2 regions of the Gottfriedia acidiceleris genome follow, and region 1 is predicted to be linked to the other one. Evidence: riboswitches for the same ligand, from Rfam matches in the RefSeq annotation. Region 1 holds a riboswitch; the other holds the start of a gene.
What was found. Region 1 has a riboswitch for S-adenosylmethionine ahead of metK (methionine adenosyltransferase). Riboswitches for the same ligand answer to the same signal wherever they lie in the genome.
Positions count from the first base shown of each region.

Region 2: linked by a shared signal. The riboswitch ahead of MY490_RS19560 (methionine ABC transporter ATP-binding protein) and the one ahead of metK (methionine adenosyltransferase) in region 1 are both predicted to bind S-adenosylmethionine.

Region 1 is NZ_CP096034.1:765,943-769,544, forward strand. It holds gene pckA (phosphoenolpyruvate carboxykinase (ATP)) at 1-1,171, opposite strand, end outside; SAM riboswitch class I at 1,482-1,595, shown strand; gene metK (methionine adenosyltransferase) at 1,805-3,001, shown strand; gene MY490_RS03640 (NAD(P)-dependent alcohol dehydrogenase) at 3,149-3,602, shown strand, end outside.
Region 2 is NZ_CP096034.1:4,117,934-4,121,535, forward strand. It holds gene metQ (MetQ/NlpA family ABC transporter substrate-binding protein) at 1-816, opposite strand, end outside; gene MY490_RS19555 (methionine ABC transporter permease) at 839-1,507, opposite strand; gene MY490_RS19560 (methionine ABC transporter ATP-binding protein) at 1,509-2,522, opposite strand; SAM riboswitch class I at 2,662-2,772, opposite strand; gene MY490_RS19565 (hypothetical protein) at 2,850-3,212, opposite strand; gene MY490_RS19570 (thioredoxin family protein) at 3,412-3,602, opposite strand, start outside.

The sequences.
Region 1 (3,602 bases):
AGAATGTTACTTGTGGAGAAGTAACACCACGTTCAGTACCTGCTAATTTACTAGTAAATCCACTTAAGAAGTGGTACATAGCTTGCTCTTTTGTTAATTTACTGATTGGAGGTAATACTCCAAATGCATCAGCAGTTAAAAAGATAATTGCATGCGGATGTCCAGCAACGCTTGGCTCAATGATATTTTGAATTGCTTGCATTGGGTATGCAGCACGAGTATTTTCTGTTAAAGTTGTATCATCATAGTCAGCTAAACGGCTATCAGATTTAACAACTACATTTTCTAAAACTGTACCAAATTTAATTGCAGAGAAAATTTGAGGCTCTTTTTCAAATGTTAAATTGATACATTTAGCATAGCATCCGCCTTCAATATTGAACACACCATTATCTGACCAACCGTGCTCGTCATCACCGATTAGCTTACGGTCTGCATCTGCAGATAATGTAGTTTTACCAGTACCTGAAAGTCCAAAGAATAATGCTACATCGCCTTCGCTACCAACGTTAGCAGAACAGTGCATTGGTAAAACATTATTTTGTGGTAATAGGAAATTCATGATTGAGAAAATGGATTTTTTCATTTCTCCAGCATATTCCGTACCACCAATTAAGATAATTTTCTTTTCAAATGATACAATAACAAATGCCTCTGAATTTGTTCCATCAACTACAGGGTCTGCTTTAAATGTCGGAGCTGAAACAATTGTAAACTCTGCTTCATGAGTTTGAAGCTCTTGCTCAGTTGGGCGAATAAATAATTGATGAGCAAATAAGTTGTGCCATGCAAATTCGTTAATTACTTGGATAGGTAAACGATACTCCGTATCAGCACCAGCAAATCCTTTAAATAAGAATAATTCGTTACGATCTTTTAAGTAGTTAAGTACTTTGCTATATAATTTTTCGAATACGTCAGCAGAGATTGGTTGATTTACTGAACCCCAATCGATTAAACTTTCAACAGATGCCTCTTTAACAATAAATTTATCTTTAGGTGAACGTCCAGTATATTTGCCTGTTGAAACGCTAACTGCTCCTGTTGACGTTAAAATTCCTTCTTGTCTTGTTAGGACTTTTTCAACTAACTCAGAAACGCTTAGTTGGTTATACACTTGATTACTAGTAAGTAATTCGTTTAATTCAAAGTTTACATCAACTGTCTTCATATACTAATACCATCCTTTAAATATAATTTGTCTGCCATGTAGGTATCTCGATAAATAGTATAACACATTTATTTTAATAGTGTATACTATTAGTTGGCAAAATGTGTTATGAATTTGATTAAAAAATAAATTTGAGTAAAATTTACTTATTAAATGAAGTAAGTTATTTAAATGTAAGTAATAATTAGTAATTTCCAATTAAATAGAAATGAATGTAGAGATAAAGCTATTGTAGAATTATGTCTAAGTTGTGATGAAAATTGTTGACAAGAAAGTGAAATTTTAATATGATACTTTTCATACGGATACTCTCTTATCCCGAGTAGGTGGAGGGATACAGGCCCTACGAAGCCCAGCAACCTCACTTTTAGTGAAAGGTGCTGAACCTGATGCAAGACTTTTTTTATGTCTTGGACGATAAGAGCGAAAGGCAAATAACCAAGAACCCTTTCCTCATGTAATAGTTGATAAGAGGAAGGCTTTTTTTTTGCTCAAAACTTAAATACAGTGGCAATTTCGTAATTTACACTGAGTTATCTTTATCTTAAATGGGAAACATAGGAATAGGAACAAACTTTTTATTCTTATGTTGAGAAAAAAGAGATCCGTCAATTCAATTTAGGAGGGGACTCAATGTCACAACGTCGTTTATTTACTTCAGAATCAGTTACAGAAGGTCATCCAGATAAAATCTGTGACCAAATCTCAGATTCAATTCTTGATGCAATTTTAGCAAATGATCCGAATGCTCGTGTAGCAGCGGAAACTTCAGTTACAACAGGTTTAGTACTTGTTGCAGGTGAAATTACAACTTCTACTTATGTAGATATACCAAAAATCGTTCGCGAAACAATCCGTGAAATCGGTTATGACCGTGCAAAATACGGATTCGATGCAGATACATGTGCAGTTTTAACTTCTATCGATGAGCAATCAGCAGATATCGCTCTAGGTGTAGATCAAGCGTTAGAAGCTCGTGAAGGTAGCATGACAGATGAAGAAATTGAAGCAATCGGTGCAGGAGACCAAGGTTTAATGTTCGGTTTTGCTGTTAATGAAACACCTGAATTAATGCCACTTCCAATTTCGTTATCTCACAAAATTGCTCGCCGTTTAACTGAAGTTAGAAAAAATGAAACAGTTTCTTACTTACGTCCAGACGGTAAAACTCAAGTAACAGTTGAGTATGATGAAAACAATAAACCAGTTCGTATTGATGCAATTGTTATATCAACACAACATGGTCCAGAAGCTACTCAAGCTCAAATTGAAAATGATATGAAAGAACTTGTAATTAAACCAGTTGTACCAGCTGAGTTAATTGATGAAAACACAAAATTCTTTATCAACCCAACAGGTCGTTTCGTAATTGGTGGACCTCAAGGGGATGCTGGTTTAACAGGTCGTAAAATTATTGTTGATACTTACGGTGGATATGCTCGTCACGGTGGTGGCGCATTCTCTGGTAAAGATGCAACTAAAGTTGACCGTTCTGCTGCTTACGCTGCACGTTACGTTGCGAAAAACATTGTAGCTGCTGGCTTAGCTGATAAAGCTGAAGTTCAATTAGCATATGCAATTGGTGTAGCTAAACCAGTTTCAATCGCTATTGATACTTTTGGTACAGGTAAAGTTTCAGAAGAAAAATTAGTTGAAGTAATTCGCAACAACTTTGACCTACGTCCAGCTGGAATTATTAAAATGCTTGACCTACGTCGTCCAATTTACAAACAAACTGCTGCTTATGGTCACTTTGGCCGTACAGATATCGATCTTCCTTGGGAGCGTACTGATAAAGCAGAAGTTTTAAAAACTGAAGCAGGTCTATAATAAAATGATTAAGGCTGAATATGGCATATGCTATATTCAGTCTTTTTTTTAGTTAGAATCACACTGTTTTATTCTACATATAGGTATACTTAAAAATATTTTTCATAGGTTTAAATGACTAAATTAAAGTTTGTAATGGAGGAACCTATGAAGGCGATTATATGTACAAAATATGGTCCACCAGAAGTTCTTCAATTAACAGAAGTTGAAAAACCAAAAATAAAAGATGATGAGGTATTAATTAAAATACATGCAACAACTGTAACCGCAGGAGATGTAAAACTTCGAAGCTCCGATTTTCCTTTTATGTATTGGCTGCCTTCACGCCTTATGTTTGGATTTACTAAGCCGAAAAATCAAATACCAGGTTGTGAGCTTGCAGGAGAAATAGTCACAGTTGGCAAAAACGTAAGAAATTTTAAAACAGGTGATCAAGTTTTTGGATATAGTGGATTTACTTTTGGAGCTAATGCTGAATATATCTCTTTACATGAGGAAAGTGTTCTGGCTAAAAAACCAAAAAATATGTCATTTGAACAAGCAGCAGCTATTCCTGTCGGAGCGCTTACTGCGTTACACTTTCTAAGGAGAAGTATTATTC
Region 2 (3,602 bases), 1.3 Mb from region 1:
ACTTACAGGTACTACAGCACCTTTATATTTTTTAATGATGAAATCTTGAATTTCTTTAGAGTGTAATACTTTTACAAGCTCTTTGATTTCTTTTTTATCTTTGTCACCTTTACGAACAGCGATAATGTTTACATATGGAGATTCTTTACCTTCTAATGCAATAGCATCCTTCATTGGGTTTAATCCAGCATCAATCGCGTAGTTTGTGTTAATTAACACTGCATCGCCTTCATTGTTTTGATAAACTTTTGGAAGCATTCCAGCGTCTACATCAGCTTGGAATTTTAAGTGTTTTGGATTCTCAGCAATGTCTTTAATTTGAGCTGTAGTTGGATCAATTCCAGCTTTAAGTTTAATTAAACCTTCTTGTTGTAACAAGCTTAACATACGACCATGATCAGCTACTGAGCTACTCATGATAATTTTAGCTCCATCTGGTAGATCATCTAAGCTCTTATATTTTTTAGAGTAGACTCCGATTGGCTCGATGTGGATCCCACCAGCGTTTTCAAATTTATAACCATTTTCTTTCATTTGAGATTCTAAATATGGAATGTGTTGGAAATAGTTTGCATCTAATTCTTTCGAAGCTAGTGCTTTATTTGGTAATACATAATCTTGGAATTTAACAATTTTTAAGTTAATTCCTTCTTTTTTAAGGATAGGTTTAGCTTGTTCTAAAATAACTGCGTGAGGTACATTTGATGCACCAACCACTAATTCTTTATTTTTATCTTCTCCACCTTTATTACATGCTGCTAAAGATAATGCTAAAACACCTGCTCCTAAAATTCCTACGATTTTTTTGAAATTCATTGTCAGTTCCTCCCTTATATGATTAAGCTCTTTTATCTATTTTTGTTGTTACTAAATCACCAATAAATTGAAGAATGAATACGATTAATAAAATAATTACTGTCGCAACAAGCGTTACTTGGTTATTAGAGCGTTGGTATCCTTCCATAAATGCTAAGTTACCAAGTCCACCACCACCTACTACACCAGCCATTGCTGTATAACCAACAATTGCAATTGTAGTAACAGTTAAACCTGAAATAATTGCTGGTAATGCTTCTGGAATTAATACTTTTACGATGATTGTAAATGTGCTAGCTCCCATTGCTCTTGCAGCTTCGATAACACCTTTATCAATTTCACGTAATCCGATTTCGACCATCCTTGCATAGAATGGTGCAGCACCAATAATTAATGCAGGTAATGCTGCTTTTGCTCCAAGCATAGAGCCAAGTATAAAGATCGTAAATGGAATTAATAAAATAATTAAAATGATAAACGGTATTGAACGAAAAATATTTACAAACGCTGCTAGGATTGTATTAAAAAATTTATTTTCAAGAAGCTGATCTTTACTAGTTAAAAATAAGAATAAACCTATTATTAGTCCAAAAATGAACGTTGCAAGAGCAGCGATTACTGTCATGAATAATGTTTCATGAGTAGCTAAAAGCATTGCATCCCAATCAACATTCGGAAAAAGTTGTGTCATCTTATGCTACCTCCACTTCAACTTGTTTTGATTCTAAGTAAGCAATTGCCTCTTTGATGTTATTTATGTCTCCAACAAGTTGAATCTTCATTGTCCCATAAGAGCCTTCAGCAGTTTGAACAATTTTTCCTTGCAAAATGTTAATTTCTATATCAAAGTGCTTAACAACCTCAGAAATATGAGGTTGATCTGCTTGACCATTTTTAAAGGTTAGCTTATAAGTATTATCCTTCCCATCACCTTCAGAAATTACTTCACTGTCTAATTCTTCATCATTGCCTTTGATTTGCGTCACAAATTTCTTTGTAATTGCTTGTTTAGGACGAGTAAATACATCAACAACATGGCCCTCTTCTACTACATTTCCGTTTTCCATTACAGCTACTCGTTGGCATATCTTTTGAATTACATGCATTTCATGAGTAATTAGGATAATTGTAATACCAAGCTGCTTATTAATATTTGTCAGTAAAGCTAATATTGAATCTGTTGTTTCAGGATCTAATGCAGAAGTTGCTTCATCGCATAAAAGAACATCTGGGTTATTAGCAAGTGCTCTTGCAATTCCGACACGTTGCTTTTGACCTCCACTAAGTTCAGAAGGATAAGCATTTTCTCTTCCTTCAAGACCTACAAGTTTAATTAATTCTTTTGCACGATTAATGCTTTCCTTTCTTGAAACTTTAGCAATTTCAAGTGGGAAAAGTATATTTTCTAATACTGTTCTCGACCACAATAAATTAAAATGTTGAAAAATCATCCCTATTTTCTGTCTTGCTTTTCTTAACTGACTTGATGAGCATTTAGAAATCGATTGACCATTAATAATCACTTCACCCGATGTAGGTGACTCAAGTCCATTTAGCATTCGTAATAGCGTACTTTTCCCTGCGCCGCTATATCCGATCATGCCAAAAATTTCACCCGCTTCGATCGTTAACGAAACATTTTGTACTGCGGTAACTGTGCCCTTTTTACCTTTGTATGTTTTACTTACATTATTTATTTGAATCATACACTTGATCTCCTTTCAAAACATTCTAACAACTTATCTTTCAATTTTTTGTAAGTAAGTACTTTTTTAGTCGCATAAAACAAAAAAACCTTTCAACTCACATGAGCAGAAAGGTTTAACATACAAAAAGTATTCCTTTCTCTCATCTCTCAAAGCATATGCTTTGCAGGAATTAGCACCATTTCAATGACAATCATTGACGGTTGCTGGGTTTCACAGGGCACAGTCCCTCCACCTCTCTCGATAAGAGTTAACTTACGATCTATTAAGTTGTTTAACGCAATTTCTTTAACGTAAGTCCAATTCTACAAAGTTAGACACTAGTTGTCAACAATTTTCTAAAAGTTTTTTTTCGTTATTAACACTCGTATATTGAAAAATTGTTTCCATTAGTAGTAATAATCGATAGTTCCCTTCAAAAGAAGCATCACTTAGTTTTATTAAGAGTCCTAACCTTTGCGAACCTGAATTTAGATATTCCCATCCATCTTTTGAAAAATTAACTCTAAGTTGCGGAATCGAACGATCAATTATCTCGATAAAAGGAGCCTTTTTACTTAACTTTATATACACTTTTTCATTTAGACAGTTAAATTCTACAATCCTTTCTTCGATTGGCAAAATAATTTGCAAATATTCTTTTTTTATAAATAAGTTTCTAGCTTGTCCAATCCACTCCTTGATTTCCATAATAAACACCTCTTCCGGATTCTTTAATCTTATTTTCTCATAGATAAGAGGTGTATTCTTTATAATTCGCTCGACATTTACCTTGATAATAATCTATATTTTAATTTTATTTCTACAGCATTCAACTCATTTCCCGAGAAATATGTCTAATATCTGGAAATATTTTAAGCCAAATAAAAAGAGTGCAAATAGTATGCACTCATCGTTTAATATATAAATTATATTTTTTTAACAATTCATGTAAATATGGTACAGACTGGAAAGCGTAAATTTTTTGTTTCATTTCCCCATTTTCAAAAATAAGTAAACAAGGTACACTTTCAACCTTCCAGCTTTGAGCTTCTTCCACTATTTCATTAATATTCACCTTACTTAGAGGTAAATTTGGCA